3 regions of the Vibrio gigantis genome follow, and region 1 is predicted to be linked to each of the others. Evidence: predicted binding sites of a transcription regulator. Region 1 holds the regulator's gene; each other region holds the start of a gene.
What was found. Region 1 encodes PurR, which represses purine synthesis genes. Its sites were predicted from a motif close to TNANGNAAACGTTTNCNTNA; they were not measured.
Positions count from the first base shown of each region.

Region 2: a site for PurR is predicted at 6,397-6,416, ahead of OCV56_RS09385 (phosphoribosylaminoimidazolesuccinocarboxamide synthase). Genes of this name have one in related genera too.
Region 3: a site for PurR is predicted at 9,087-9,106, ahead of folD (bifunctional methylenetetrahydrofolate dehydrogenase/methenyltetrahydrofolate cyclohydrolase FolD). Genes of this name have one in related genera too.

Region 1 is NZ_AP025492.1:2,341,200-2,352,118, forward strand. Features, by position in the region: gene mukF (chromosome partition protein MukF) at 1-540, opposite strand, end outside; gene cmoM (tRNA uridine 5-oxyacetic acid(34) methyltransferase CmoM) at 666-1,451, opposite strand; gene elyC (envelope biogenesis factor ElyC) at 1,567-2,415, shown strand; gene torR (two-component system response regulator TorR) at 2,601-3,314, opposite strand; gene torD (molecular chaperone TorD) at 3,600-4,247, shown strand; gene purR (HTH-type transcriptional repressor PurR) at 4,563-5,567, shown strand; cyclic di-GMP riboswitch class I at 5,738-5,823, shown strand; gene OCV56_RS10290 (TfoX/Sxy family DNA transformation protein) at 5,951-6,541, shown strand; gene OCV56_RS10295 (TVP38/TMEM64 family protein) at 6,675-7,355, shown strand; gene OCV56_RS10300 (putative signal transducing protein) at 7,385-7,702, shown strand; gene OCV56_RS10305 (alpha/beta fold hydrolase) at 7,818-8,615, opposite strand; gene glgA (glycogen synthase GlgA) at 8,901-10,355, opposite strand; gene glgC (glucose-1-phosphate adenylyltransferase) at 10,345-10,919, opposite strand, start outside.
Region 2 is NZ_AP025492.1:2,133,920-2,144,838, forward strand. Features, by position in the region: gene ydiJ (D-2-hydroxyglutarate dehydrogenase YdiJ) at 1-1,329, opposite strand, end outside; gene OCV56_RS09355 (DUF3334 family protein) at 1,552-2,235, shown strand; gene OCV56_RS09360 (DUF2786 domain-containing protein) at 2,444-3,133, shown strand; gene OCV56_RS09365 (OmpA family protein) at 3,250-3,915, shown strand; gene OCV56_RS09370 (tetratricopeptide repeat protein) at 4,074-5,174, shown strand; gene OCV56_RS09375 (hypothetical protein) at 5,340-5,528, shown strand; gene OCV56_RS09380 (SulA-like leucine-rich domain-containing protein) at 5,855-6,262, shown strand; gene OCV56_RS09385 (phosphoribosylaminoimidazolesuccinocarboxamide synthase) at 6,515-7,618, shown strand; gene OCV56_RS09390 (transporter) at 7,724-8,101, opposite strand; gene OCV56_RS09395 (DEAD/DEAH box helicase) at 8,305-10,719, opposite strand; gene OCV56_RS09400 (NAD-dependent malic enzyme) at 10,903-10,919, shown strand, end outside.
Region 3 is NZ_AP025492.1:2,603,354-2,614,272, reverse strand. Features, by position in the region: gene rnd (ribonuclease D) at 1-152, shown strand, start outside; gene minE (cell division topological specificity factor MinE) at 259-522, opposite strand; gene minD (septum site-determining protein MinD) at 529-1,341, opposite strand; gene minC (septum site-determining protein MinC) at 1,363-2,025, opposite strand; gene OCV56_RS11495 (YcgL domain-containing protein) at 2,246-2,536, shown strand; gene OCV56_RS11490 (lytic murein transglycosylase) at 2,567-3,565, shown strand; gene OCV56_RS11485 (LysR family transcriptional regulator) at 3,726-4,646, shown strand; gene OCV56_RS11480 (NupC/NupG family nucleoside CNT transporter) at 4,852-6,051, shown strand; gene OCV56_RS11475 (cation:proton antiporter) at 6,267-8,072, shown strand; gene folD (bifunctional methylenetetrahydrofolate dehydrogenase/methenyltetrahydrofolate cyclohydrolase FolD) at 8,151-9,008, opposite strand; tRNA gene OCV56_RS11465 (tRNA-Arg) at 9,220-9,296, shown strand; gene aroC (chorismate synthase) at 9,567-10,652, shown strand; gene OCV56_RS11455 (trimeric intracellular cation channel family protein) at 10,718-10,919, opposite strand, start outside.

The DNA of each region.
Region 1 (10,919 bases):
TTGGTTAAGATCGATCTGATCGAAAATTTCACCAACAGAATACTTGAGCACGCCGTAAACGTTCTTTCTCCAATGTCCTGGAGTTCCACCTTTTTGCGCTGCTTCAATGGCTTTAGCCATCTCGTCTGCAACCATAGAAAGCTGGATAGACAATTTTAATTTAGAGAACTGACGGTGGCGTAAGTAATAATCTGAGATACCAATCGCTAATGGCGACAAACGGTAAATGCTCGCACCATCGGTGATTTCGCTCGTAAAGCGGCTAATCAACTTCTGTTTAACTAACTCGTTGATAGCGTTGTTGGCACGAAACGCAGATGCTTCGCCAGTATCTTCAAACAGTCGAGTGACGATGGTAAATGCATCGTGCAGTTCACCTTCGCCCAACTCTTCATCGAACCTTTCATTGCTTAGTACTGCGATAGCAATCAAAAATGCTAAGCGCTCTGGTGGCAAGTTTAATGAAAAATCATGCTGCTTGACCCAGCCCACCAACTCATCAATTGGCTGCTCTTCGGCAGTTTGAGTCATTTCACTCATTGTGGTTCCTGTTACTGTTCTTCGTCATATCGAACATGTTAGATATGACGCCTATTTCTTTATGACGCGGGCTTGTTACGATTGCATAGCGCATGTTGTGGCTTCTTTTACCACATTCACCGCTGTTATTGCGCAGGTTTTTGAGCCCAAACGTGAATATAACGGCCTAGCGACAGATATGGCTCTTGGCGACATAGCTGTTTTTCTAGTTCCAATACATCTTCAAATTGGTAATCGCCCATGTACTCCATATTACCTATGTAGTCACTAAAAGAGCGAATGCCTGATTTACCACAGATTTCTAGACCAGCGTCTTCTATCCATTGATAAACCTCTTCTGGCTTCAAGCCTTTTTGTGGTTGCAGCTTAAACCGTTTTCGATGTGGCATCCCATTCAATACATGAGGAATGTTGCCACAAATCACATTTTTCAGGACTAATCCGTGGTGGTTGTAAAACATTATCGAGGCGACGCCACCCGGTTTCACTTGTTCAAGTAATAAATCAAGCGCCTCTTTAGGGTCGGCTAGCCACTCCATAACGGCATGAAACATCACAAAGTCGACTTTATCGTCGAGATGCTCTGCCACTTTTTGTACCGGAGAATGGATAAACTGATATTGCTCTAACAGCCCCGCTTCGGTGATCCCTTCTTGAGCTAGCTTTAGCATCTCAGAAGAAAGATCGCATAGAGAAACCTTATGACCAAGCGCCGCAATTTTTTGCGACATCTGTGCCAACCCGCCCCCAGCATCAAGCACATGTAGTGGGGAAGCGGAATCTTTAAACTTGTTCAAAGCTTGTTCTAAATCTTCCCATACGATGATCTGACGGATCTCTCCTTTGTCGGAGCCGTAAATATTTTTTGCAAATTTGTGGGCAATATCGTCGAAATTACGGTCTTCAGTCACGGCTACTTGAGTTATTATGTCCTATCGTGCCTGCTATTCTGTCACAGGAATTTCAGGAATAAAGAGGCGATGTCTCTTTTTACTACTAAGTGATGTTTTTTCGGACTATTCGGATATGTTTGAGCTGAAAAAAGTAGTGTCTTCACTATTGATGCCACTACCAGCAATGTTAATTCTCGCTTTTCTGGGTTTAGCCCTAGTGATGTTTACTACCAAAAGGAAGACTGGTTGCCTAATCACCCTTTCAGCCCTATGTGGTATTTTCCTAATCGCTTTCCAGCCAGTTTCTAGTCAACTTTTAATGCCAATGGAAAGGCAACACACCGCTTTTTTACCTGTCGACGAAACCGTCGATTATGTAATGGTCCTTGGAAGTGGTCATGTCGTAGACGACCAAATCCCACCAACATCAGAGCTTAGCCGCACAGGTTTGATGCGTTTGAGTGAAGGGATTCGTATTCTACGCCTTTACCCTGGTGCAAAACTCATTTTATCTGGCTATGGCGGAGCTACTGAAGTCAGTAATGCAAGAATGATGGCCAAGGTTGCGCTAGCTCTTGGCGTTGCAAAACCAGACATCATTTTACTTGAAACAGCAAAAGACACTTGGGAAGAAGCTCGTCAAGCTGCAGCATTTGTTAAAAACAAAAGGATGGTGTTGGTGACATCTGCGAGCCATATGACTCGCGCACTCAATGAATTCCATGCTGCAGGCATGAAACCATTACCAGCTCCAACCAACTACCTCGCTCAGAAAGGGGTTTTGCAACCTTGGAATAAATACATGCCTAAAGCAGCCTATCTTGAACAGACTGAGCGTTATTGGCACGAAACCATGGGATTGGTCTGGCAAAGCCTACGCGACTGGCTAGACACCAGTAACGATATTTCGGAAGAACCAGTTGTTGTTACTGAGCCTTCGATCTTGATAGAGACAGACGGTGAAGTTTCTGCGGCTCAGTAAACTCAACCTAATATTTCTCTTTGCCTTATGTTTAACTCAGCCTATTGGCAGGTGGAATCGCAAAACAATTCGTAGGCTGTCAGTTCAATAACGACAACCGAGAAGCAATAAAAAAGCCGAGACATCAATGATGTCTCGGCTTTTTCGTTCACATGTCGTTGCTGACTAAAGGTTCACGAAGAACATTAGTCACCAGCGAACATGTAACCTTCACCATGAACCGTCACAAAGATTTGTGGGTTCTTAGGGTCAAATTCCATTTTTGCACGCATGCGACGGATAAGTACGTCGATGGTACGGTCATTAGGTGCGTCTACTCGGTGGCTGATCATATTCAGAATACGTTCGCGGCTTAATACTTGGTTAGGGTAAGAAGACAAAGCCACTAGCAGTTCGTATTCTGCTTTAGTCAGTTTCACCGGTTCGCCGTTTTTGCTTAACGCGCGACGAGGGATATCAAATGTCCACTCACCAAAACGAACCACAGACTCATCTAATGTTTCTTCTACTGCGCCCGCTGCTGTTTTACGAGCGGCAGAGATGCGCCAAAGTAGGTTTTTAACTCGAACCAATAACTCGCGAAGTTCGAAGGGTTTAGTAACGTAATCGTCAGCGCCCATTTCAAGGCCAACGATTTTGTCGATGCTATCCGTGCGTCCAGTAACTAAAATAATTCCAATGTCTGATTGACTGCGTAATTCGCGAGTTAGCATCAATCCATCTTCGCCTGGTAAGTTGATGTCTAGCATAATGAGGTCAACGTTGTTTTCTTCTAACACGTTTCTCATTTGAGCACCGCTTTCTGCTTCGCTCACTGTGTAACCTTCGTTCTGGAAGTACCCAACCAGTTTACTGCGGGTTACCACATCATCTTCTACGACTAATACGTGATAGCTCATCTACACCACTTTTCTTATTTAATAGTTTCAGTGACCATTCTATTCATAACTCGTAACAATTCTAGTGGTACACGAGATAAAAGCCAGAAAGATGAATCTTTTTTGATACAAGACAATCTTAAACCTTGCTATTTATCGTCCATCGCAATTCAATATAGGCATTACTACTAACGAGTAACTTTGCTTTTCGCAAATAACCTTGTTATTCAGCCTTGGTGTGCTTCTACACAAGTAACTTCAAGATACATATAAGTAACACCGCAAGACTAAATCAGGATCTAAGAAATGAAAGATACGAAAGCATTCAACGAGCAAAGAGCAGAAATATACTGGTGGCTATCAAGCTTATTCGCTAAAGAGCTCACTCAAGAAGAACTCGATCACTACCACTCTGTTGAAATTCGTTCTTTCCTAACTGGTTTAGGCGAAAATCAAACACTAAAACCATCGATAGATAAGTTAGTAGATGCGCTTAACCGTCTACAAACACGTGAAGATGCTCAGCTAGAGCTGTCTGCAGACTTTTGCGATCTTTTCTTAAAGACAGATAAACACGGCGCTCTTCCTTACGCTTCGATGTATATCGGCGAAACTGGCCTTTTGAACGATAAACCAGCAAAAGATATGGAAGAGATCATGGCTAAACACAACTTAGTGGTGAACCAAGACCTAAAAGAGCCAGCAGACCACATCGCTATCGAACTCGATTTCCTTGGCAACCTGATCATCCGTTCTAACGAAACTGAACTTGAAGAAGAACTAGAGAAATCGTTCGCCATTCAACAGCAGTTTATTGAACAGCAGCTGCTTACTTGGGTACCAAAGTTCAATGTAAAATGTCATGACATTGATGAATTCGGTTTCTACGCTTCAGTCTCATCTTTGCTACTCGCATTCTGTCAATTAGACACTCAATATTTAGCTGGTGAATAGCTTATTGGATGACTAGGTAAATAAATTCAGTAGAATGTGACAATTCACCCGGATTTCTGGGTGAATTTTATTGCGAGTAATTTCTAGTCAGTCTAAAATTGTGACCGCAAACGATAAAATATGAAACATTCACGAAATGCTATGCTTATTAAAGTTCAGAGCATTTCGGTGTTAAGACAAGCCGCTCAATAGCGGTTTTTTGTTTTTTAGCACTTTAGTACCCAAAGAGCCCTACAAATTTAAGCTCTTAGTTAGGTAGCTTAACGGCTACTTTATTCCGTACTTTGGGAAAGTAGCTTCTAATAGGATAAAACCATGGCCACTATAAAAGATGTCGCTCGCTTAGCCGGCGTATCAACAACAACCGTTTCTCACGTAATCAATAAAACTCGCTTTGTTGCAGAAGCAACTCAAGAAAAAGTAAACAAAGCGGTAGATGAACTGAACTATGCACCAAGTGCTGTTGCTCGTAGCTTGAAGTGCAATACAACACGCACTATAGGTATGCTAGTGACTCAATCAACTAACCTATTCTTCTCTGAAGTTATCGATGGTGTTGAGAGTTACTGCTACCGTCAAGGTTACACTTTGATCCTGTGTAATACGGGCGGCATCTATGAAAAGCAACGTGACTACATTCGAATGCTTGCAGAGAAACGTGTAGATGGCATTTTAGTTATGTGTTCTGACCTAACTGAAGAACTAAGAGAGATGTTAGACCGTCATGCTGACATCCCTAAAGTTATCATGGACTGGGGACCAGAGAGTTCTCAAGCTGATAAGATCATCGATAACTCTGAAGAAGGTGGCTACCTAGCGACCAAATACCTTATTGAACGAGGTCACTCTAAGATTGCATGTTTAAGTGGCCACTTAGACAAAGCAGCATGTGTTGAACGTATTGCCGGTTACAAGCGCGCACTCAACGAAGCTAAGATTTCTGCCGATGAAAATATGATCATCGAAGGCAACTTCGAGTGTGATACGGCAGTTCTTGCTGCAGAACAAATCGTTGAGATAGAAGATCGTCCAACGGCGGTATTCTGCTTTAACGATACAATGGCTCTCGGCCTAATGAGCCGCTTGCAAGAAAAAGGCATTCGCATTCCTGAAGATATCTCGGTGATCGGTTACGACAATATCGAACTGGCTGAATACTTCTCCCCGCCGTTAACCACCGTTCACCAACCAAAGCGTCGTGTTGGCAAGAATGCATTCGAAATTCTATTAGAGCGCATAAAAGACAAAGATCACGAAAAACGTGTCTTCGAAATGCACCCTGAAATTGTTGAACGAAGTACAGTTAAAACGTTAAATTAATTGACAATTTGAGTTTAATTTCATCAAGCGCACCTTTAGGTGCGCTTTTTTTATCAGCAACCATAATGAACCCAGATGCACAACAGAAAGATCATTAATTGAAGCAACATCACATTTTGAAATATCAACTGTGAGCTTCATTCAACAAAAACTTTATTCTATTTAATCAGTCACGCACAGGGCAAACCACTCGAAAGAGTGAGACGCAAAGCTTCCGGCCTAAACCACTTGTTGGTATGGTAGCGGGGTTACCGATGGCAAAATGCAGTAACTACTAATAATTTAGTAATTTACGGCTTATTGACAATTTAATTGCAACATTTTGCTAATCTCTCGGACCTGCTTATTTGGTGGCGTAGTTCAAATACACCGAGATAAATAACATGGATAAACCGATACTAAAGGACTCGATGAAGTTATTTGAGTCCCTAGGAAAAATAAAATCACGCTCAATGTTTGGTGGCTTCGGTCTTTTTGCTGATGACACTATGTTTGCTCTGGTTGTAAATGACCAGTTGCACATACGAGCAGACAAATGCACAACGAAGCAATTCGAACAACAAGGGTTTCAACCGTACGTCTACAAAAAACGTGGTTTCCCTGTCGTTACTAAATATTTCGCTTTACCTGAAGGCCTGTGGCAAGACCAAGAGAAAATCTTGGAACTCGCAACGACGTCTCTGGGTTTTGCTAAAGAAGAAAAAGCTGAACAGTCTTCTGCTAAGCCAACCCGACTCAAAGATCTACCAAATCTTCGACTCGCCACTGAGCGTATGTTGAAAAAAGCAGGAATCGATTCCGTAGAACGTTTATATGAATCTGGCTCTGTAAACGCCTTTAACGCCATCAAGGAATCGCATGCGTCCTCTGTCAGTATTGAACTACTGTGGGCGCTAGAAGGTGCAATCAATGGAACACATTGGTCTGTCATACCGCAGCAGCGTCGCGAAGAGCTTATCAATCGCGTCAATTAACATTGTCAGTGCAAACTATATACATAACTAAGCCGCATTCACTGCGGCTTTTTTTATATCTGGTGAAAGTTAATCTATGCTTTGCCTGTCTATCTATACTAATGGTATGCATTGAAAATTTGAGGAAGTATCAATGAGTAAGAAAATGATATTGGGTATTGTATTGGTCATAACGATCGTTTTATTAGGCATTAACTTTGGCCAATACCTCACACTGGAAAATGCCAAAGCACAGCAAGCGGTGCTAAATGACTATATTGGAAGTAACTTTATTGTAGCGGCAGCGACTTACTTCATTGCGTATGTATTGATCACCGCCTTTTCCATTCCTGGGGCAGCAGTTGTTACACTTCTTGGTGCTGCATTGTTTGGCTTCTGGAATAGCTTACTTTTGGTCTCTTTCGCCAGTGCGATCGGTGCAACTCTTGCCTTTTTGAGTAGCCGTTACCTGTTACGTGACTGGATTCAAACCAAATTTGGTGACAAATTAGCGACGATTAATAAGGGTGTTGAAAAAGACGGAGCATTTTATTTATTTTCTCTACGTCTGATTCCTGTATTTCCGTTTTTCCTTATCAACCTGTTGATGGGTCTAACACCGATGTCGGTGAGTCGTTACTACATTACGAGTCAAATCGGGATGTTGCCGGGGACTGCGGTTTTCTTGAACGCTGGTACTCAGCTCGCAGAAATTGATTCACTTTCGGGCATCGTCTCCCCTTCAGTACTATTGTCATTTGCGTTATTGGGGATATTCCCAATTGTTGCTAAATGGTTGATGAATAAGTTTCGCTCAACACCCGTAGCTGAATAACGCATATAGTCGAATAAGGTTCTATTTCAATGAAAATCTTCAGTGCATCGAATCCGACAGAAGCTCATATCATCTGTGGATTGTTAGAAAGTGAGAATATTGCCTGTGAAGTCCGTGGTGAGGGGTTGTTCGGTTTGAAAGGGGAAATCCCATTCACGGAAGAAACTGACCCTTACGTGTGGTTATATGAGCCAGAATTGGCCAGTAAAGCTCGCACGATCGTTAATGACTACCAAAAACAACAAGATTCGATCATCTATGAAGAGTGGCGTTGCGGTGAGTGTCATGAAGTCAACGAGGCGCAATTCGGTTCTTGTTGGCAGTGCGGAGCTAACTCTCCTGAATAAGTGGACTTAATGAAGCCTTAACCGCTTCACCTGATACCTCCTCTAAACAAAAACGGGAAGCTAACAATAGCTTCCCGTTTTTATTTCAATTCTGTTCAGATCACTGACTTAAAAATCATTGAATTTGCTTTTGGATAAACTCGATAGAGTGCTGATTAAATTCTTCAGGATTTTCGACATTACATACATGCCCACAGTTAGCTATTTCAACTAACTCGCTCGACTCGTGCGCTTCGACCATCTCTTTAACAGGTTTGATGAACATGTAATCTCGCTCCCCCATCAAATACAAAGTCGGAATCGGCAGCTCTCTGTCTTTGAAATACTTCATCAATGGGTTCACATCAGCCGTTAGGATAAACCAGCGTTTAAATTCTTTCTGGCACAATTTTTTGGCTTCACGGATAAACAGGTGGCGTGATTCTTTCTGACTCTTTTGCGGCATCACAACATAAGCAAAAAGGCTGTATAACCACATGTAAGGGATGATGTGCTTGCTAAGGTTACCCAACTTGATTAAGACTTGAGAGCGAGTGTTAAGTTTAGTAACGGCCCCCCCCAAGACCATTGAGCGTACACGGCCAGCAGCAAGCTCCGCGACATTTCGAACAATAATAGTGCCTAAAGACATGCCGACGAAATGTGCAGAACGGATTTTGAGGTGATCTAATACTTTAAGAATATCAAGCGTCACCGATTTGAACGTATAACGATTCGAAATCAGTTCTTTAAGTATGTTGTCTGATTTACCATGCCCTCTCAAGTCAATGAGCAGCAAGTTGAAATGCTGTTTATACGCTTTGATCTGCTTGAACCAGATGGAGGAGCTACCTCCTGCGCCATGCACAAATACAACCCACTCATCGCTCGTAGGGTGAGTAAATGTTTTATGAAATAGTAAACTCTCAGACATACCTATCGCTTTAATTATTAGAATGGAGCTATGCCTCATCACGAGGCAATGACTAAGGATATCACGCTATTAAGAACTTTAAGTGATAATAGTGTCAAACCTATCATTAATCATATGAATATCTACCTCACCTGTTCTACCTGACTAAAATGAGTTTGCAAGCTTTGTCTTCGTAAACGTGATGTGCTCTGACCAGAAAACAAAAAGGCACTCTACAATGAGAGCGCCTTAATTTACCACATGCTGTTATTGTGTTCCGGCTAGTTTTAAAACTGAATCAATAAGTTAAAGTGCTGAATGGTACATAGCGAGATATTCTTTAGCCGCGTCTTCCCAACTAAAGTCTTGCTGCATCGCGTAAAGCTGAACACGCTTAATTTCAGAAGGGTTTTGCGCGTAAAGCAACAATGAACGATGCAATACGGCCAGTAACGCTTGCGGTGTTGGCTCTTCAAAAGCAAAACCAGTCGCAAAGTCAGGATCCTGATCGTAATCATTCACACTGTCTTTTAAACCTCCAACAGAACGAACAATCGGTAAAGTACCGTAAGCCATGCTGTAGATTTGGTTTAAACCACAAGGCTCAAATTCCGAAGGCATCAAGAAGAAATCGGAGCCCGCTTCAACCAAGTGCGCAAGTTCATTATTGTACGCTTCTACGAACGAGAACTTGTCTGAGTGAAGTGCTGATAGCTCTTTCAATTGACTCGCCAAAACCGGATCGCCAGTACCGACAATCACAATCTGAAGGTCGTTTTTCAAGAACTGCTCGATGATAGGCAGTAAGTAGTGAACACCTTTCTGATTCGTTAAACGACAAACCATGCCATAAACTGCGCAATCAGCAACGGGTAAACCAACGTCTTGTTGCAGCTTTTGCTTACAAGCTGATTTTCCGCGAGCCATGCTGTGCTTCGTTGCTTTGTATTTACGAGGTAGGAAAGCATCCGTTTCTGGATTCCAAGCACCGTAATCACAACCATTCAAAATGCCAAAAAGATCAGCCGATCTGTATTGGAATTCTGCCGCCATACCGTGGCTACCTAATTCCGTTTTCAACTCTTCTGCATAAGTAGGACTTACTGCGTTCACCTTATCCGCGCACAGCACCCCAGCTTTTAGCATAGTCACATGGGTATCACTGACGGCCGCCTCCGGAACATTACGACTGTGCATTTCAGGAAGGAATTGCAGTTCATCATATGCGAACACACCTTTGAAAACTGCATTGTGAATCGAGATTACACTGCGCGTATTTTCAAAGAAGTCGTGTTGTTGATAACGCGATTTAAGCAAGAAAGGAACGAAACCAGTATGCCAGTCATTTACATGAACGATATCTGGTTGAAAACCAAGCTTAGGAAGCATATCAAGACAGGCTGCACTGAAGAACGCGAAGCGCTCTCCGTTATCGGCATAAGCTTGATTGTTTTCTGCGTACATTTCTGGTCGGTCGAAATACTTAGCACATTCAATACCAAACACTTGAATGCCTTCTACATTCAGTTTTTTAACTTGGTAAGCCGTATGAGGCCAATGATCGAGTTCAGTCGATAAAATAACTTCTGCTGAATCAATGTTTGGAATGTTTCTATATGCGGGGATAGTCACTCGAACGTCCTGTTCGAGTGTTTGCAACGCTTTCGGCAGTGCCTTGGCTACATCAGCCAAGCCACCACTTTTAATCAAGCCTTCAACTTCAGACGCTACAAAAAGTACCGAGAGAGTCTTAGTAACCAACTCGTGCTCCTTTAGAAATCACTACTACGCCATCATCAGATACGTGGTAATGCTTTTTATCTTCTGTCAGGTTTACACCAATTTGAGTGCCTGGTGCAATATCTGCATCTTTATCAATAATAACACGACGTAGTATACAACCTTCGCCAACCTTCACATCACCGAGTAAGATACTCTCACTGATATCACACGCTGATGCGATATTGCTTCGGAAGCCCAGTACACTCTTTTCAATACGCGAACCACGTACATAACTACCGCTACACACAAGGCTATCAATGATCTGAATTCGCCCATTTGCCGAATCAGTAAACGTAGCTGGTGGTAGTGGTGGGTAATATGTGTGTAGAGGCCATTTACGGTTGTATAGCGAGAATGGCGCATCTTTCTTAAGAAGATCCATGTGTGCTTGCCAGTACGCGTCAATCGTACCTACATCGCGCCAGTAAACTTCTTCTTTTTCACCGGTAATACGGTTAGTGCTGAAATCATAAACAAACACATCACCACGTGGGAACATATTTGGAATAATGTCTTTGCCGAAATCGTGTGTCGAACCTTCTC
Region 2 (10,919 bases), 210 kb from region 1:
CAACTCTTTTGAATCAAGCAGGACCCTAAACTCAGCGATGAAGTCAGCCAAGTTTTCAGGTGGGACACAGGTATCTTCAGCAAAAGCGACCGGTTTAGCTCGGCCTTTCGCCGCACCTAATAGACCAACCGCTTTCTTACGCATGTTGTAGATTCGGCCAATGCTCGCCAAGTCGCTACACACTTGGAAGCCAATCACACCGGCTTCTTCGCTTTCAACCATGGTTTCAAGGCGTGCAGTCAGCGCTTGAACTTGTTGTTCAACTTCCGCTTCATCTTGGCCTGCAAACTCAACCATGTTGATGCCAAGCATCTCTTTGTTCGGAACGTCCATCAGCAGGTCGCTCACGGTGTGCCAAACAATGTCTTGCTTCGCTAAGTTCAATACTCTTGAATCGACCGTTTCAACAGAGAGTGCTTTCGCCTCAACCATAAATGGCGCATTACGCAGCGCAGAATCAAACGTGTTGTATTTCACGTTAACCAGAGTTCGCGCTTTAGGAATCGGGGTTAGATTGAGCTTTGCTTCAGTGATGAAGGCCAAAGAGCCCTCTGCGCCACACAGAACGCGAGTCAGGTCAAAGCTGTCATCTTGTTCGTTGATCGCATTCTTTAGGTCATAACCTGTTAAGAAGCGGTTCAACGGTGGGAATTTATCTAAGATTTGAGTGCGCTTGTCTCGACAAACCGCCTCCGTCACGGCAAGTGCATGGTGAGCGAGCTCACCCTCAACAGGTAAGCCGTGTGATAAATCAGATTCTAGACATGAACCATCTGCGAACACCGCTTGCAGCGACAATACGTGGTCAGACGTTTTGCCGTACTTCAATGACCCCTGGCCCGAAGCATCAGTATTGATCATACCACCCAGTGTTGCTCGGTTACTGGTTGAAAGATCTGGAGAGAAAAAGTAACCGTAAGGGCGAACTGCATCGTTCAATTGGTCTTTAACGACACCAGACTGAACTCTTACCCAGCCTTCTTTCTCGTTAATCTCAAGAACCTTATTCATGTACCGCGATAGGTCAACCACGACACCTTTTGTTAAAGATTGTCCGTTTGTTCCGGTACCGCCCCCACGAGGGGAAAAAGTCACACGTTCGTAAGCGGATTTAGAAACCACTTTACCAATAAGCACAACGTCTTGAGTTGTTTTAGGAAGGATGACCGCCTGTGGTAATTGCTGATAGACACTGTTATCAGTTGCCACCGCCAAACGACTAGAATATTGAGATTCAATGTCGCCAGTAAAGCCCGCTGTTTTTAGTTCATCTAAAAAGCGTACGACAACTGGATCGACATCAGCATTGAGTTGAAGTCTTGGTAACATTTGCTTCCTGCCCCTACTTCGCTGATCCTATCAGCATTGGGTTATCTGAGATTTTTAATAATTTTCTTTGAATTTCGTCACTTTACTACTATTAAGATCATATAAAAAGGTGATCAAATCAGAATCTCAGTGCAAGAATGGAGAAATAGTCACTTTCGTCTTAATTCGGTAGTAATATACTGGATAACATTTTGTTTAAGACATCTCCACGAGCACATCACAATGAAAAAAAACAAAACAGTCACAACTGAAGATATCCTTCTTAAGCTATGCCAATCAGTCTCAAGCGTACTCACTTCAGCGACGGCTTCTCAGGTGTCCTATTCAGCCATGGTTCAAAAGATCAACAAGACAAGTCTGAAGCCAGATTTTGGTTGTTTCGTTCTTTTTGACGGCGGTTTTTCTGGCCTTGTTGTTATCAATTTTACGTCCAAAGCAGCATTAGAGATCTACACTAATTACATGCGCAATATGGGCATGCCTGAAAATGAATTAGCAGTGCTGCACACGTCTGATGAGGTAGGTGATGTTCTAGGTGAACTAATGAACCAGCTAGTTGGTGATTTCACCAATAAGATCCGTAAAGAGCTGCAAACCAACATCACACAAAACCAACCGAAAATGCTAGCGCTAAACAAGCAAGTGAACCTATCTGTTGATACCAACCTAGATCGCCCACAAGCTCGCCGTGTTACCTTCTCCACCGCCAATAACAACATCTTCTACCTTGAGCTTGCGATGGATAAGACAGAGTTCATTCAATTGGAAGAGTTTGAAATCGCAGAAGACGAGTGTCCAGACAGCATTCTTGAAGCTACTCAGAAAAAAATGCAGGAAGGCAATAAGCCAGCACAAAGCTCTGGCAACGATTCAGCAGCCGATCTGCTTGATGAACTGGGTATCTAGTTTGCGAGTGCGCTAATCACTCTGAAAAATCGTGTCACTAACGCCATCAATACGCTTGATGGCGTTTTTGTTTATGTCACCAAGCCGCTCATACCGTCCAATGTTCACCGCCTCTCTTGTTCATCAAACCAGTTTTGCCTTTCTGTTACCTGCGAAAACATGTAAAATGTCGGACTTTTAAAAATTTGCGGTAATGATTAAGTAGTCGATGGATAAGAAAAAAGCCCTAAAGAAAATTGCCAAGTGTCTTGAGCTTGGAAATTCTGCGAACGTCAATGAAGCTGCCAATGCAATCAAAATGGCGCATAACTTGATGCTGAAATATGGTCTTGAAAAAGACGATATTGAATTTATCAAGATGGGCAAGACTCAATCCAGTCACCTGTTACCTGCAAATATCAGCTCTACACTGCTGCGTGTTATTCGCGGTATCAACACCAAATTTGGCGTAGAAGCCGTGTTACTGAATCACAAAGGCCTCAAGCGTGTTGAGTTCATTGGTGAAGCCGATCGCGCTATTTTTGCAGCCTTTGCGTTTGATATTATCTATCGTGAACTCAATGAGCATACTGGCCAATTCCGAAATAGTTTTGCCGGTTCTGGAACAGGTACATTAGAAGTAACACGTCGCGTGAATTCATTTGTGTCGGGCTGGGTAGAAGGTGCGCTTGAAAAGCTACCTACCATTACTCCAGACGACGAGTCGAACAACAAGATCAATAACTACATTGATAAAGAATTTAAAAATATCGACCGCGAGACCTTCAAGCAACAACTCAGAGAAGCGATGAAAAACCTCACCGCCGATTATGAAGTTGGCCTAAAAAAAGGTCGCAAATTGTCTGTTAATCGACCAGTTGCCGGTGCACAAGCACCTAAAAAGATATCTAAATCATAGAGCCGCTTTACATTGCTTCAGCGTATTGATAAAAACCATCAATCGGGCCTACAGGACTATATGTTTGTCATTCGTAATCCATACGTTTGACAGAAGTACATGATGGAGAAAATACGTTGAAAAAAATCACACTAGCCCTAGCGCTTACTGTCGCACTTACGGGTTGTCAGGCAACTCAACGCCAAAACGCAACAACTGGTGAATCTGAGACTAACTCTGCAACTCAAGGCGCTCTAATTGGTGCACTTGCTGGTGCCGTTGCCGGTGCTGCTACTGGTGATTCTAAAGACCGTGGTAAACGTGCACTGATTGGCGCAGCAGGTGGTGCAGCTGTTGGCGGTGGTATTGGTTACTACTTTGACCGACAAGAAGCAGCACTTCGTGAAGAGCTTATGAACTCTGGCGTTCAGGTAGAACGTGTTGGTGAGAATCAACTTCTACTGCGCCTAGAAAACGGCATCGGTTTTGATTCTGGTTCTTACGCTTTGGAATCAAGCATTCACAACACACTTCGTGGCGTTGCGCGTATCTTAGTTGAATACCCTGACACTAGCCTAGTGATCGAAGGTCACACTGACAGCACTGGCAGCGAGTCGACTAACCAAATCCTTTCAGAGCGTCGTGCTGAATCTGTTCGTGCATTCTTGATCTCTCAAGATGTAGCAGCAGGCCGTGCCATTGCTCGTGGTAACGGTGAACGTTACCCTCTATGTGACAACAACACCTCTCAAGGTCGTGCTTGTAATCGCCGCGTAGAAATCCAAATCTTGCCGCTTAAGTAGCACCATTAAAGCCCAGTCAGTCTTTATCTATTGAATTAACCTCTATATAGTTGTTTGTCAGTTGTAGCGCTTATCTTAAACGTTACAACCTAACTGTCAGCCACATAGCGTATTCATACTGATATATCGGCACTGGGCTTTTTTACGAGACTTATCTTTTGCTTATCCTATCCAACGTTTTGTCATCGTCACTTCTTAGAACTTTATTTCTAGCCTTCCTCTTTTCCACAATACAGTTGTCCACCACACATTTAGTGCATGCGGCAAGCAGCGATGAATTTTCACCAGAATCACAATCTCAAGACGCAGGATCTCAATACCAATTGGCCCAAGTATATGAATTGGGAACTGATGTGGCTAAAAACATCGATGACGCATTCTATTGGTACTCGCAATCTGCAGACAATGGCAATGCAGATGCGCAATTTAAACTCGGTGAGTGGTATTTGGCAGGTACAAGTGTCGAGCAAGATAACAAACAAGCCTTAGAGTGGTTTATCAAAGCAGCGTTGCAAGGCAACAAGCAAGCGCCTCTAGAAGTCGCAAAAATCTACGAATCCTCACTTGAGAAGGAACTACTTCAACCACTAGATGCCGCGCAGTTATGGTATGAAGCAGCCTTAAAAGATAATCCACAAGCAGAAGATGGTTACAACCGTATTTTAGAAGCGCAATTCAACCAGCAACGTGCAAAGCAGATCTCTTCGATTGAGAAGCTCAACGACAACGTCACAACTGAAGCCAGTACGAATCAGGGGCTATCTAATCAAGAGCGATCAAGCACTTTCCCTTCGGCTCCGCCATACGAAGAGCAGGCGACACATTCTAACCTAACGTATTCAGACTATCTGATTGGCATAGTCTTGGCCGTGTTGATTTCAATTATCAGCATCATTGCAGCTCTCGCTATCTCAAGAAAAAGACAAGATCTAAAGTCAGGTGATTCGCTAAAGCAACAACAATCACTTGAAGCACAGCTTAACTCGAAGGACCTTACGATTAAGCAGCAAAAACGTCAGCTACACACTATGTTCCACGAATTGAAGAAACAGAAAAACAGCAAAGGCTTGAATAGTTTGCAAGTGGCCTGCGCGCTATTTGGCTACACGCCTAGCTCAATTCCTGACCAGAAAAGCATCAAGATCCGATACAAACAACTATCAAAGATCTACCACCCAGATGGTCACGGATGTGACGAAGAAATGAAACGTTTGAACAATGCGCTAAAAACCATCTTACAAAATGTTACCAAATCGTAAATAAACACACATTTTCATTTTCCAAGATCTCAAAGATATCGATTTTATTGGTGTTGCAATCGATCCCCCTCTCAAAAATGGGTAACAAACTATTAACTAATAGGTCTTACTTGTGTCATAATTTGCGCCGAAAATACACCTGACTTAAACAGGTGAGGAGAGAATATGTTCACAATAGAAGGCGTTTGTGATTGGTGCAAAAAGCCAAGCCTAGTTAAAAAGCACGACTACCTAGATGGTAAGTGTCATCATGCATGTAAAGAGTGCAATGATATTGCAACCATTGATGTTCGCCAGTTCAACATTGGTGAAATGGAAATGAGAGCAAAACTCTCCCAAGCGACATTGAGATAAGCAACACCGTTGAAATATAAGAAAGCGCCTAAGGCGCTTTTTTTGTGCCTATTGTTTTTAGATCCTTCCTCTCTTCTATACAGGTGTATACAGTACTTTTCTGTAGAAACCACTGTATATACCTGTATAAAGCTCACATTTTTTCAACTTATGAGACAAAACAGCAAATTCATTCAAATTTAATTTTACCTTCAATTTCAACTGGTTAGTTACAACCCATTCGTAACTCTAGATAAAATCGTCCAATAATTCCTCAAAAAACGCTTGATCTTATAAGCAACAAAAACTACTGTATACACATACAGCATGTATATAAGGACAGCAAAATGATTCAAGCACACGTTAAAGCACAACACTCTAGCCCGCTAATTCACGGCGCATTTGCATCAGCTTCTCGCTCAATTCATCATTCTACTGATGAAGCGTTATTTGCAAAAATGGCGTTGCTGTCCAATCAACATCAATGGCTACTATTCACGGCTCAAACACCAAGGCCATCCGCTAAGCAGCTGCAGAAACATAACGTATGCTGCGACCGCGTTATTCATATGAAAGCTTCTCACCAAATGACCGAAGCAGAAACAGTAGAGAAAGCGATCCGCTCTAAAAATGCGAGTGCGATAGTTGCTAGCTCATCGATTGATCAGTTCAGCCAACAGTACCTAAGAACCTTAGGGTCACGCTTTCAATGTGAAGTCTTCTTCATGGATGCCAACTCAGAGCGTATTCACTAAACCAACTTGCTTAATAACATTTTGGCTCAAAAACATAGCTCAAAAACACAGTCCAAACATACTGCCTTCCCCTGCCCTACAATTCGCCAATTTTTAGCGGATAGTTAGGCGGGGGGTTTTATTTGATTAACAGATTTAGCAATCGTTTGCTTTTTCTCTGGAAGCAAACAGTAGATTGGGTATAATGCCCGTCTAATCATGTGCACACCGCACTTCTCTGTATGACGTTTGATAAAAGATAGGAATGTCTAAATGAGCCTTGCTGATCAAGTTCTTGCCGTAAATGATGACCTACCAATCCGTACTGATAAACCTGTCCACAGTGGCAAGGTTCGCTCAGTCTACTGGTTAACTGAAGAAGATAGCCAACGACTAATTAAAGAGAAAGGCTACGACGTAGCACCAGATGCGCCTTTAGCTATCATGGTGATCAGTGACCGTATCTCTGCGTTTGATTGTATCTGGCGCGGTGAAGGTAATCTTAAAGGTGTTCCAGGTAAAGGAGCAGCTCTGAATGCTATCTCTAACCACTGGTTTAAATTGTTTAAAGACAATGGACTTGCTGACAGTCATATTCTTGATATTCCTCATCCGTTCGTTTGGATTGTACAAAAAGCTCGCCCAGTAATGATTGAAGCGATTTGTCGTCAATACATCACAGGTTCTATGTGGCGTGCCTACGCAAATGGCGAGCGTGAATTCTGTGGTATTGAAATGCCAGAAGGCCTAGAGAAAGATAAGAAACTACCAGAGCTACTGATCACGCCTTCAACCAAAGGGATTTTAAAAGGTATTCCCGGAGTACCAGAAGCGGACGATGTGAACATCACGCGTCAGAACATCGAAGATAACTTTGCAGCCTTCAACTTTACTCAAGCGAGTGACATTGCGCATTACGAGAAGCTGCTAAAAGAAGGCTTCAATGTGATCAGCCAAGCACTCGCGAAAGTCGACCAAACCTTTGTTGATACAAAGTTTGAGTTTGGTTATGTAAACGATGCTCAAGGTAAAGAAAAGCTTATCTACATGGACGAAGTCGGCACTCCGGATTCATCTCGCATTTGGGATACTCAAGAATACAACAACGGCAACATCGTCGAGAATTCTAAAGAAGGATTCCGCCAGTTCCTGCTCAACTATTTCCCGGATGCAGACATCCTACTAAACAAAGAACGCATGCCAGAGCGTGAAGCACTAGCTCGCGACAATGAACTGCCTCTTGATTCACTAATGTCTCTGTCTCGCACTTACCTTGATATCGCAGCGAAAATCACAGGTGCGGAGATCGTACTGAGCGAGAACCCTAAGCAAGAGATCATCGATGTATTACGTTCCGACTACGGCCTGATCGATTAATTACGCGTTATTTTACTATCGCTGAAATACAAAAAGGGCCTCAATAATGAGGCCCTTTTTACATGTACGCTTTACTGTTCTTTGAGAGAGATTCTAGGCGTAAAGTTACAGCCTAATTGTGAACTCTTCTCCAGTATTACCCGCAATCACTAAATGACTGCGCGATTCAATATACTCGATCTGCTCTTCTTCAAGAGAGTATGGCATAACCACTTTGAGTTCATTGATCCCTTCCAGCTTAGCTAGCTTAAGTAAGGTAACAATGTTCGACTCATCACTTTTACGCGTAGACATTGATTTCAATGCCATCTGCCATAAGCGATCCTCTGGGGTGCCCAGCTCTTTAATGCTATCTCGCCAGACGGTACTGAATACTGGCGCAATTGTGGTGAGAGCTTCCAGAAAAGTCCATTTTTTACTGCATGAGGCGCCAAGAAATGTTGTGTAATCGAACTCTACACGCGTCTCTTCCTGTTTATCCATGATGTCCCCCGACACTTTGGCAACACAATATACTCAATATCTATCAACTCTTTCTTTATAGCAATAGGATATAGAAGAATCGTCTTTTATGACCTTTTGATTGGTTAAAAAGGCATATAAAAATCAAACTTGTAACAAAATAAGCACTGAAAAGTCATATATGCACCTATTTGATTAATATTTTAGAGATAAAACTTATCCAACTATTTGATATCAATTATTCGGCTGGCTTTTTTGTACTGTATACGCCAGCCAGACCATGTCGGTAGCTCCCAACGTTTTGGCGATAACTTTCGACTACCCGATTGATAATTTACGTAAATCAGCTTTCTTGCTGGCATGTATTCTACCTCAAGTTGCAAGTCAGCAAGGCACACTGAAAACGGGTATTTTTCCGAGAACTCGTTATACAGCCAATTAGGTATACCATCAAAGGGAATATCGGCATGTTCAAACATCTCAAGCTCACTGACATCCGTTACGCCTAACACTTCGAGTTGCTCTATAAACCATAGTTCAAAGCTCAATTGCTCGATCTCTGGCGTATATTTGGTTTCCTCATCCAGCCCAAGTTTCACGTACAACTGCCAATGCTTAATCTCTTGAGCGCGCACCTCTGCAAATCCAGGAAGTTGAGCACCGCTTACCACGAGATCAACAATAGGTTTCAAAGATAACTGGCCTTCTGCCGCAACAAGTTTGGTCGTAATCGTACGGCCAGCGTACACCAATGCCATTTCGGTAAACACGCCTTCATCATTAACCACAGTTTCACCTTGCTGCCACTCTCCTAGCTCAGCATCGACGATAAGCTCAAGAGGAACAGGGGCGGTTGTGGTTGCTAAAGTCAGTGTCTGTTTTACACCTCTTCCCGATAAACTATGGGTATCAAGCACCAACATCGCTTGCGCATTATCAGGGAAACGATTCTGGCGTCCAAGTACCACCTCTAACATCCCATTGGCAAAGGCTTCTTTTCTTTTCAGTCGGCGCACAAACACCAGTTCAGGGTGCAGATTCACAATAGTCTTAAGCAGATCAATACGTTGATAACGGGACGCAACTTCTAACTGAGGAAGTTCAAACACTTCTCGCATTTGCTTCGCCAAACCTTGTGCTTCGGCCAGTGCTTGTTGGTCGATGTCTAAATGTGGATAGTCCCGGCCACGCACTATCTGAATGAGCAAACTTAAATCACAGCCCTCTTTTTCCTGTTGCGCGAGCGCTTCCAAGTGTTCGGCACTGTTCGGCAACTGATACAGGCGAGCAGGAACAGAAAGCGCAGCTGTGAGATCCACCATCGCTTCCTTGAGTGCTTTGGTTTTAATTCGGGTAACAATATCGGCATACAAAGCGTCAATAGGCAACGGATACAGCTTTTTGCCGTGCTCTGTAATTTGATGGTCGTCGTCAATCGCTTCCATTGTCAGCAAGGTTTGAGTTGCATTATTTAGCGACTTTTCTGGAATAGGGTCGAGGAAAGATAAACTCTCAAGAGTCTCGCCACAACATGCCGCAGCCAACATAGGTTCAGTCAGCTCTTCACGCTGTAATTCAGGCGGTGTCACCAATTCCAACGCAGCATGTTCGCCATACAAACGAACACAGACACCATCCATTACCCTACCCGCGCGACCCGCTCGTTGTTTGGCACTGGCGCGCGATATGGATTTCAACATCAAGGTGGCTCTGCCGTTACGCTGAACGGTGCGTCTTTCCAATCCTGAATCTATCACCACGCCAATATCAGGAATGGTTAATGAGGTTTCTGCCACGTTGGTAGCAAGAATGACCTTTCGTAAACCTCGACCATCGTCGCTATTGCCATCCTCGCTATTGCCATCGTCGCTATTGCCAGTATTGCGACCAGACAATGCGAGATCTCGTTCCTTATCACTGACCGACGCATGCAATTTAACGAGTTGGATATCTGGATTTTTCGCTAAGGCTTGTTCGCATTGCACGATCTCTTTTTTACCCGGCAGAAAAACCAACATATCGCCATACGATGCAATAAGTTGATGGTTCACTTCTTCAGCGATGCGTTGCTCTAAATGCCGACTATCCGGCAAAGTTCTGGATTCGTTCGCTCGGTGTTCAATCTCAACTTGATAAGTTCGCCCTTCACAGCTTATCCGACTCGCATTCAAATAATCTGCAAGGCGTTCACCTTCAATGGTTGCTGATGTGACGACTAAACGGTGACTCGCTTTTTGTTTCAATATCGCCACCAGCAAGTCGATGTCCCAGCGTCTCTCATGAAATTCATCCACCACAATCACATCAAAGTCAGATAATCCATCTTCTGATAACCAACGCAGCGCGATACCGGGAGTCACAAACACTACGTCCGTTTGCTCGTTGTATTCCGACTCTAGTTTGATGGCATAGCCAACTTTTGAACCCAGCTTTTCACCTGATTGTTGCGCTAAATACTTAGCCAATGACGTACAAGCAATCCTTCTCGGCTCCACCACCAAAACACGCCCATGCTGAGATGCCCAAATTGGCAAGCGCGTAGATTTACCTGATCCGGTTTCAGCCTCTACTACAAGGTGTGATTTAGCGATTTGTTCGTAGAATACGTTTTGATAAGAATCGATGGGAAGTAGAGACATAAAAGGAAGAGCCGCGAAAAAGTGTGAGCCAAGTATAACGAATTATGGTGTTCAAATTCGATAAGTGTGGGACATGGGTAAGAATATCATTTTGTTTGCTAAGATCGGAGGGAAACTATTTACAATTGAATAACTAAACCGTTATCATTTTTCAGTTACCCTTTCTCCCATATTAGGCATCCAATGAACAACGATAAACG
Region 3 (10,919 bases), 260 kb from region 1:
TAGCGACGGAATTTTTGGCATCTAAGAAGCAACTTAACCAGGTGTTAAGCTGGGTGTGGAAGCACGATCGTAACCCAGAGAAGCTACCTGATGTTATGCAAGGCTGGCGTTTAGATGTGGTTGGCGAAAAACTGAGTAAAGCAATCAAATAACCGCTCGCTGCTATAAAATCTAACTTAGTTGTAGCTATAAACTGCAGACACAAAAAAGAGAGCCTAGGCTCTCTTTTTTATTCAATCAACATACCAAATCGCGAGACTACTTATCGTCTTCTGGTAGCTTAACGTTCAGCTCTAATACTGAAATATCGTCATCTTTGTGTTCGAAAGTAAGATCAACCATTGATGGGTCTACCTCAACGTACTTTGCAATACACTTCAAGATGTCTTCTTTCAGTTGCGGTAAGTACGATGGAGCAGGGTCGTCATGACTGCGGCGCTCAGCAACAATGATCTGCAAACGCTCTTTGGCTAGGTTTGCGGTCGTCTTTTTCTGTGGTCTGAAAAACTCTAGTAATGACATTGCGTATTAGCCTCCGAACAGTCTTTTGAAGATGCCTTTCTTCTGTTCCGTTAAGAAACGGAAGTCCACTTGGCTACCTAGTAGTCGCTCTACAGTATCATTGTAAGCCATACCTGCGTCGGTTGCTTCGTCAAAGATAACTGGAACACCCTTGTTCGATGCGTTCAGTACCGCTTGGCTTTCTGGAATCACGCCCAGTAGAGAGATGTGTAGGATCTCTTCAACGTCTTCAACACTTAGCATCTCACCTTGAGTTACACGTGCTGGGTTGTAGCGAGTCAGTAGAAGGTGAGTCTTCACAGGCTCCAAGCCGTCTTCAGAACGACGAGATTTAGAGTCAAGAATACCTAGAATACGGTCTGAGTCGCGTACAGAAGATACTTCTGGGTTAGTCGTTACAATCGCTTCATCAGCAAAGTACAACGCCATTAGAGCGCCTTGCTCTATGCCTGCAGGGGAATCACAGATGATGAAATCAAAGCCCATTTCATCCAGTTCATCAAATACACGACGAACACCATCTTTGGTTAGTGCGTCTTTATCACGAGTTTGAGAAGCAGGAAGAATGAACAAGTTTTCTGTGCGCTTGTCTTTGATCATCGCTTGGTTCAGCGTTGCTTCACCATTGATAACGTTAACGAAATCGTAAACAACACGACGCTCACAACCCATGATTAAATCTAGGTTACGCAGACCGATATCAAAGTCGATAACTGCGGTTTTTTTCCCTTTTAAAGCCAGACCCGAGGCAATAGCTGCACTAGAGGTCGTTTTGCCTACCCCGCCTTTACCTGACGTTACAACGATAATGCGTGCCATTCTGTTTTCCTTTTATTTCTCTTATATTGCGAGGACGTCAACGTGTAATACATCGTTTGCCATACTGAACATGGTTTTCTTCTGCCAGTACTCGCTTTCAATTTGATCGCTGAGCCAGTAATTTCCCGCAATGGATACCAGCTCGGCTTGTAAATCATTACAAATTATTTTTGCTTCAGTTTGACCACTTGCACCGGCAATTGCGCGGCCGCGTAGTGTGCCATGAATATGGATGCTGCCATCGGCAATCACTTCCGCGCCTGCACTCACATGGCTGAGAATCAATAGATCGCCATCTTTCGCATAAACCTGCTGACCAGAACGAATAGGGGTTCTAATCACTTTAATCGGCGCCATCTTGGCTGGTGCTTGTGACGGAGATTTACTTGCCGTCATGACAGCAAAACCGGCTTCTTTCGCTAGATTTTGCATACGTTTATCTGAACAGCCAGCCACGCCAACCGGAATCATACCCGCTTGAGAGATACCATTTTTCAGTTGCACAAAATCGATATCGCCTGCGACTTTGCTGATGTTGATAACAACAGGAGCTGCAGCGAAAAACGTGGGTGCTTGGTCTACTTTCTCTTGAAGAAAAGAGACTGCATTTTCGACTTGATCATCGGATAAGTGCAAAACAGATAGCGTAAAGCTGCTACCTTTTAGATCTGGGTTACTAGACATCGAAAAACTACAGGACCTCAATAGCGAATTGGTACAATTTCTTTATTAATAAAATAAAGGGCATTGCCTGAAACTAGGTTTATCATGTTATATTCCCAGACCAAGCACAGCAAGTAATCTTGTTGTCAAATGAACGTTTTGTTCCCAATATTTCCCTAACATAAACTATTGATCTCGCAAGTGAGAGTTTTGTAGTCATAAACATTTAAAAAGGTTTGTCATGCTGTGTTCTATATATAAAAGCTCAAAGAAAGAAGGAACATACCTTTATATTCCAAAGAAGGATGATTTTTCACAAGTTCCTGACGCATTGATGCAAATGTTTGGTAAACCTAGTTTTGTAATGGTAATTAAAATGGATGGCCGTAAACTGGCTCAAGTAAACATCGAAAAAGTGAAAGAATCACTGAATACCGATGGTTTCTTTTTGCAAGTTCCGCCACCACCAGTTAACGAACTTGAACTTCATAAAGAGCGTAAAGCTCAACAGAAATCTGAAGACGAAGAGTGATAGCCACCTCAATTCAAGGAGGAGTGATCGTTGAGTAAATTTTCGAAAAGCATATTGGCGGTGTCGGCATTACTTTTAGGTAATAGCTTGGCCATTGGCTCAGTACACGCTCAAGAACTGAGTTTCGAGCAATATGTAGAAAAACTAAAGCAACAAGGCCGTGAAGAAGGCATCTCTGAAGCGATCATTGATGAAGCCTTTGATGGTGTGACGTTTAAACCAAGAGCGGTCAAAGCGGATAAAAACCAACCGGAGAAAAAGCTGACTCTGGATGAATACATTCCACGAGCGGTACCAGATTGGAAAGTGAAGCAAGCAAGGTCACTTTATAAGAAGCATTATACAGCGTTAAAACGTATTGGTGATGAATATGGCGTTCAGCCGCGATTCATTGTCGCGCTATGGGGTGTTGAGAGTAACTTCGGTAAGTTCACCGGTAATTACAGCGTAATCGACGCTTTAACGACCATGGCTTACGAAGGGCGCAGAGAGGCGTTTTTCCGCAGCGAAGCGATGGCGGCGTTAACCATTCTTGACCAAGGCCATATCACACCTAAAGAGATGAAAGGCTCTTGGGCTGGTGCAATGGGTCAGCCTCAGTTTATGCCGAGCTCATTCTTAGCGTATGCCGCAGATGGTAATGGCGATGGTAAGAAAGATATCTGGGGTACTGAAGAAGATGTATTTGCCTCGGCGGCGAATTATCTGAGTCAATCTGGTTGGGATGACAAGTACACTTGGGGCCGTCAGGTTCACGTACCATCAACGGTGTCTATTGATTTGCAAGGTCGATCTGAAGACAAAGCGAAATACCTAAAAGAGTGGTCTGAACTAGGTATCAAGCGTTATGACGATCGCCCATTGCCAAACCTCAATGAAGACATTAAAGCTTGGTTAATCATGCCAGATGACGAAGCGGGTCGTTCTTACCTCGTTTACAACAACTACAATGTATTAATGAAGTGGAATCGTTCTTACTACTTTGCTTTGGCAGTCAGCCATCTAGCAGACAGAATCAAGTTTGATTAGTAGACTGAATTTTATTAATTGGTATGGCTCGCTTTGATAGCATTTGGCCTACCATAGGCAGAACGAACTAAAGGACTCTTCGGAGTCCTTTTTGTTTTATTTAATTTTATATTTCAGAGATTTTAAAGGTGGTCTTGTGCTAACAGATAGAGCCGCGCAGATGGTGATATTCCATGCGCTGATCAAGCATGAAGGTTTTACCAGTGCTGCGAAAAGCTTGAACGTTTCGGTGTCTCATATCAGTAAACAAGTTGCTTTGCTTGAAGACTCTATTGGTATCAAGTTGGTACAACGAACCACACGTAGCCTCACGCTAACGGAAGCGGGGGAAGTGTTCTATAAGCACTGTGAGCAACTGTTTAACACGGTAAAAGCGGCTCAAATGGATATGGACAGCCAGCGTGATGATATCTCTGGAATATTGCGCGTTGGATTGTCGCAGTCATTTGGCACCTTGCATATTATTCCGGCGATTGATGAGCTCAGACAGCTTTACCCTCAGTTGAGAATCGAGGTGCACTTGTTCGACTACAAAGTGGATATGATTGAAGAGCGCTTGGATCTCTGGATCACCAATAATGAAGACTTGCCTGAAGGTTACATTGCGCAGCGATTAGCAGATAGTCAGTTTGTGGTGGCCGCATCACCGGATTATTTGATTAAGGCTGGGACCCCGCACGTACCGTCGGATCTGATTGACCACAACTGTCTTATCTATCGTAGCCGAGAACGGGACTACACATCGTGGGCGTTTGATAACGGGCAAGAAAACCTCAGCGTCAAAGTGGCAGGCGATTACTCAGTCGATTTAGCTGAGGCAGTACGAGACGCGGCTGTATCAGGGTGGGGCGTTGCTTATCTGGCGACTTACTTAGTTAAAGAAGAGTTTAGAACGGGCAAATTAATTCAAGTATTGCCTGAATGGCGAGCTAGCCAATTAATGCCATTTTATGCCGTGTATCCGAGTAGAAAGAACATGCCGAAGAAGCTTTCTGCGGTGATTGAGTTCATTAAAGATCATATCGGATCGCCGACGTACTGGGACAAAAACCTCAAAACGTGCGTGGAACTGCATCGTTAACTGTTTCCAAACCTATAAATATAATTTCCATATGGAAAAAGTATGCTTTTTAATCAAAGTTATTGGTTAAAATTCAACAGCTTAATTTATATCACTGCTTAAAGATGATTACCCCAACATCGCGTTAACAACCGAGACTTGCCGCAAACGATTTCCTCTATAGAATGCGTCGCCTTTCCTATCTACAACTTTTAGGTTGACGCACATGGCTTCCCTACTTGGAATTATCACTATTTTAGTTGCCGCTTGGTTACTATCTACGGACAGAAAAAATATTCCATTAAGAACAGTCTCTTTGGCTTTCTTATTACAAATCTCATTCGCGCTATTGGTTCTGTATGTACCAATGGGTAAAGAAGCGTTGAATGCAGCTACAGGTGCGGTATCTAGCTTGATCAACTACGGTCAAGAAGGGATTAACTTCCTATTTGGTGGCCTAACGAATAACGGATTTGTTTTCGCGATTAATGTTTTAGGCATCATTATCTTTTTCTCTGCATTGATCTCTGGTTTGTACCACATCGGCTTTATGCCAAAGGTGATCAACCTTATTGGTGGTGCTCTACAAAAATTCTTGGGCACAGGTCGTGCGGAATCACTGTCTGCGACTGCGAATATCTTTGTGGGCATGATTGAAGCGCCATTGGTGGTTAAACCTTATCTAAAGCATATGACGGATTCACAATTGTTTGCTGTGATGGTGTGTGGTTTGGCATCTGTAGCGGGTGGCACGCTGGTGGGTTATGCGTCACTAGGTGTAGACCTAAACTACCTGATTGCAGCTGCATTCATGTCAGCACCAGCTGGTCTATTGATGGCAAAAATCCTAGTACCTGGTAGCCCAGATGACGCACAAGAAAACATTGAATCTGATGTTGAAATTCCACGAGCAACAAACGTAGTTGAGGCAATGGCAGATGGGGCTATGTCTGGACTTCGTATTGCCGTTGCGGTGGGTGCGACACTTCTCGCCTTTATCAGTGTGATTGCGATGCTGAATGGCTTATTAGGTATTGTTGGTGGCTGGTTCGGCGTAAACCTAAGCTTCGAACTTATCCTAGGTTATGTGTTCGCACCCGTTGCATGGCTGATCGGTGTGCCATGGTCTGAGGCTGTTGTTGCAGGCTCGCTGATCGGTAACAAGATCGTTGTGAACGAGTTTGTGGCTTTTATCCAGTTAATGGACGTAAAAGACGCACTGAGTGAGCACTCAAAAGCGATCGTTACTTTTGCACTATGTGGTTTTGCCAACATCTCTACAATGGCCATTCTGATTGGTGGTCTGGGTAGCTTAGTTCCAGAGCGTCGTTCTTTCATCTCACAATACGGCTTTAAAGCGATTTGTGCGGGTGTACTTGCCAACTTAATGAGCGCAGCGATTGCTGGCGTGGTGCTTTCTCTTTAAGCCCCTCCTCGTTAATTGATAAGTGTTTTCTAGCTGGGTTCTAAGTACCCAGTTAGATCTTTAATACTGTGCTGCCCATTAGTAAAGTGACTGATTAATCACAATAATATTCGGTTAGTGTGATAAAGAGATCCTATAGTGTAATGACGTAGTTTTTCTTATTCAGTTAATAAGTTTGTACCACAGGGTGTGGTGCAAACCTTTTAGGGGCACAAATGGATTTGTCGATTACTTCATCCTTGGCGTTAATTGGGCTGCTGTCTTTAACGTGTCAATTGTTAGGTTGGCGCTTACGTCTTCCTGCTATTCTTCCTCTCCTTATCGTCGGCCTGTTGTTAGGTCCTGGCCTGAATATCCTGAATCCCGATGCTATTTTCGGTGATGTTCTGTTTCCTATGATTTCACTAGGTGTCGCCATCATTCTGTTTGAAGGGGCGTTAACCCTGAATTTTAAGGAAATCAGAGGTCATGGTCGCATGGTGACTCACCTTGTGAGTTTCGGCATGTTAATTACGTGGGCGTGCATTGTTGTTGGTGCTTACTACTTTGTTAACTTCAGTTGGCCATTAGCGGCGCTATTCGGTGCCTTGGTAGTGGTGACAGGGCCGACGGTGATTGTGCCCATGCTGCGTAGTATTCAGCCCAAGGCTTCTCTTGGCAGCATTTTGCGATGGGAAGGGATTGTGATTGATCCCATTGGCGCTCTGTTTGCAGTCCTTGTTTACGAATACATTGTCTCTTCAGCCGACCCTACAGGACATGTACTGTTAGCTCTAGGATTAACCTTAGCCATTGGTTTAGGCTTAGGGATTATCGGTGGCCATTTGATTGCCAAGATGCTGCAAGGGCATTGGGTGCCTCACTATCTACGTAATGTGGCGGTGCTGACGTTAATGTTGGCGGCGTTCTCGTTCTCTAATGATTTGAGTGAAGAGTCAGGCTTGTTAACGGTGACCATCATGGGGATCTGGCTTGCTAATGTGAAGGGCTTGGACATCGAAGACATCATCGAATTCAAAGAAACTCTTACCGTACTACTCATTTCTGCGTTGTTTATTTTGCTAGCCAGCCGACTCGATTCGGGAACCTTTCTCTCGATAGGTTGGGGTGGGGTTGGTCTGTTAGCGGTAGTGATGCTAGTGGCGCGCCCTTTAAGTGTGTGGATCAGCGGGATCGGCACAAATCTTACCTCTGCGGATAAGTGGTTTCTGAGCTGGATGGCACCGCGCGGGATCGTTGCAGCCGCGGTTTCTTCTCTGTTTGCAATCAAGCTTCAAGAGAAGCAATTAATTGAAGGTGCGGATTTACTGGTGCCAATGGTGTTCTTGGTCATTATCGGCACGGTTGTTATTCAAAGTTTAACCGCAAGCTGGTGGGCGAGAAGGTTAGGTGTGACTCAAGAGAAAGCACAAGGGGTGATCTTTTTTGGCGCGACTCACTTTGCTAGGCAGTTTGCCAAGGTACTCGCGACTCACAATATCAATAGTGTGCTTGCCGATACCAACTGGGAAAGCATTCGCTTGGCTCGTATGGAGAGTTTGAATGTCTATTTTGGTAACCCAGCCTCAAGCCATGCGGAAAACAATTTGGAATTGGATGGGATAGGGCGTGCAATGATCGTCTCGCCTTATCGTCAAACCAACCCGTTAGTCAGCATGCACTACCAAGATGAATTTGGTGCCAATAAGGTGTTTGAGCTTGAATCGTCAGAGACTAAGCATGAAAGGCATCAAGTGAGCCGCGATGGCAACCGAAGTCTGTTTTCGGAAGGGGTTACTTACTCCAAGCTTAATTCGTTAATGGCTCAAGGCAGTCAAATTAAGAGCACAGGGCTAACAGAGGCATTTGATCTGAATGAGTTTAATGCGCTGTACCCGAAAGCGATTCCTCTTGGGGTGATTTCTGGTGGTGATTTCCGATTAATAACACAAGGTTCCGATTTGGAAAAACTGATATCAACGGAGTGCGAGATCATCAGTTTGTTGCCGCCGTCAGAGCAGGTCGAGACTCCAGATAAGTAGCAAGTATTCTTTATCAAAAAAGCCGCAACGTTCTTCACGTTGCGGCTTTCTAATTCTATTTGTACTGTCGGTCGCAGATTATTTGGAGTGAAATTGCTCACAAGCGATCATTGTGTTCTCGATTAGGCTCGCCACTGTCATTGGGCCAACACCGCCCGGTACTGGCGTGATGAAGCTTGCGCTCTCTTTCGCTACGTCGTATTCGACGTCACCCACTAGCTTGCCAGATTCTAAACGGTTGATACCAACATCGACCACAACGGCACCTTTCTTAATCCAAGCACCTGGAATGAAGTTAGGCTTACCAACGGCAACCACAACAACGTCTGCTTGACGTACGTGGCCTTCAAGGTCTTTGGTGAAGCGGTGACACGTTGTCGTTGTACAACCTGCTAGAAGCAATTCTAGGGTCATTGGACGGCCCACGATGTTTGAAGCGCCAACCACAACCGCGTGCTTACCACGTAAGTCGATGTTGTAACGGTCAAGCAGCGTGATGATACCTTTTGGCGTGCAAGAGCGAAGCTTAGGCATACGCTGAGCCAAACGGCCGACATTGTATGGGTGGAAGCCATCAACGTCTTTCTCTGGCGTGATACGCTCAAGAACGTGAGTGCTATCAATGCCAGCAGGTAGAGGCAGTTGAACCAGAATACCGTCGATCTCTGGGTCTTGGTTCAGTTGGTCTACTAATGTTAACAGTTCATCTTCTGTCGCAGTGGCTGGCAAATCGTAAGATTTAGATACGAAGCCAACTTCTTCACATGCTTTACGTTTACTTCCAACGTAAACCTGAGAAGCAGGGTCTTCACCCACTAAAACAACCGCTAGGCCCGGAGCGCGTAATCCAGCTTCAGTACGAGCTTTTACACGTGCAGCAACTTCAGAGCGAACCGTTTGAGAAATTAGCTTTCCATCAATATTTTGAGCAGTCATGAATTTCCTTAGTATTGATATTCAAGTTAGTGGCTGATGTTTTTGGCGCATTATTCCAGAAAATCTTTTTGATTACCATCAAGCAAACGTTTGCTTTGTTCTATTTTCCAACACTTATATGTTTGTTGCCCTTTTTTTACTCACTTAGATCAGAATGTTACATAAAGCCGTTGCTTTACTGATTCGAATTCGTATAATTCGTTCCTGTAGCGCGCCCTTAGCTCAGCTGGATAGAGCACCTCCCTTCTAAGGAGGTGGTCGAAGGTTCGAATCCTTCAGGGCGTGCCATTATTTAAAGAAACCCGATAACTCTCCGAGTTGTCGGGTTTTTTGCTTTCCTACCATAATAAAAATACTCTTGTTAAAGCGCCACTCATTTTCCTACGTTATTCATTTCATTCGGCTCATGTAATAGAAAGTTAAAATTGTTCGTTTTTTGGGGTTTACATCATTTGGTAATAAAGCCACTATGAATTCACGAAGAATAGACAAGTAAAGCTATTAGCCAGCCGGTTTAGGAATCAAACCTTCTGCTCAATAGCTGATTTAGAGGAAGTAATGGCAGGAAACAGTATCGGACAACATTTCCGCGTGACCACGTTCGGAGAAAGTCACGGTATCGCACTAGGATGTATCGTAGATGGGTGCCCACCAGGATTAGAAATTACCGAAGCAGACCTTCAAAGAGATTTGGATCGTCGTCGCCCTGGTACTTCACGTTATACAACGGCTCGCCGTGAAGCCGATGAAGTAAAGATTTTATCAGGTGTATTTGAAGGCCAAACTACGGGTACTTCTATTGGTCTATTGATCGAAAATACAGACCAACGCTCTAAAGACTATTCCGAAATTAAAGACAAGTTCCGTCCTGGACACGCTGACTATACGTACCATCAAAAGTACGGTGTGCGTGATTACCGTGGTGGTGGTCGTTCTTCAGCTCGTGAAACTGCAATGCGTGTTGCTGCGGGTGCTATTGCGAAGAAATACCTAAAACAAGAATTTGGTGTTGAAATCCAAGCATACCTTTCTCAAATGGGTGATATCTCAATTGATAAAGTCGATTGGAACGAGATCGAAAACAACGCTTTTTTCTGTCCAGATGCCGACAAAGTGCCTGAATTCGACCAACTGATTCGTGACTTGCTAAAAGAAGGCAACTCGATCGGTGCGAAGATTCAAGTGGTTGCGACTAAAGTGCCTGTAGGCCTTGGTGAGCCAATCTTTGATCGTTTAGATGCTGATATTGCTCATGCTCTAATGAGCATCAACGCGGTGAAAGGTGTTGAGATTGGTGATGGCTTTGATGTCGTTAATCAGCGTGGTAGTGAACATCGTGATCCATTAACTCCGGAAGGTTTCACTAGCAACCATGCTGGCGGTATCTTAGGTGGTATTTCTACGGGCCAAGATATTGTGGCAAGCATTGCGCTTAAACCAACATCAAGCATCACGGTTCCTGGTGACACGATTACTAAAGACGGTGAAGCAACACAGCTAATCACGAAAGGTCGTCACGATCCATGTGTTGGTATTCGTGCGGTGCCAATTGCAGAAGCTATGCTAGCGATTGTTCTACTCGATCACCTATTACGCCATCGTGGTCAGAACCATGGCGTGACCACGAGTACTCCTCAAATCTAACGATTGAGTGAATGAAAAAAGGGTTGCTTCCTGTTGGAGCAACCCTTTTTGTTTTCTAGTGGTATTTAATGCACGGAGCTTTCAGGATCAAGCTGGAATGAAGGCAAGCGCCACTTGAATCTCACCGCTGCCATGCGCAGCAAGTAGCCGACCACAAGCGTCACAATCGTTGCGGTTACGTCGTTAATGCCAAGCTCAAGCAAACCTAGGTACAAACCTGAAGCAACAAGTGCGACAGACGCATACAGTTCCTCATGCAACACCAAT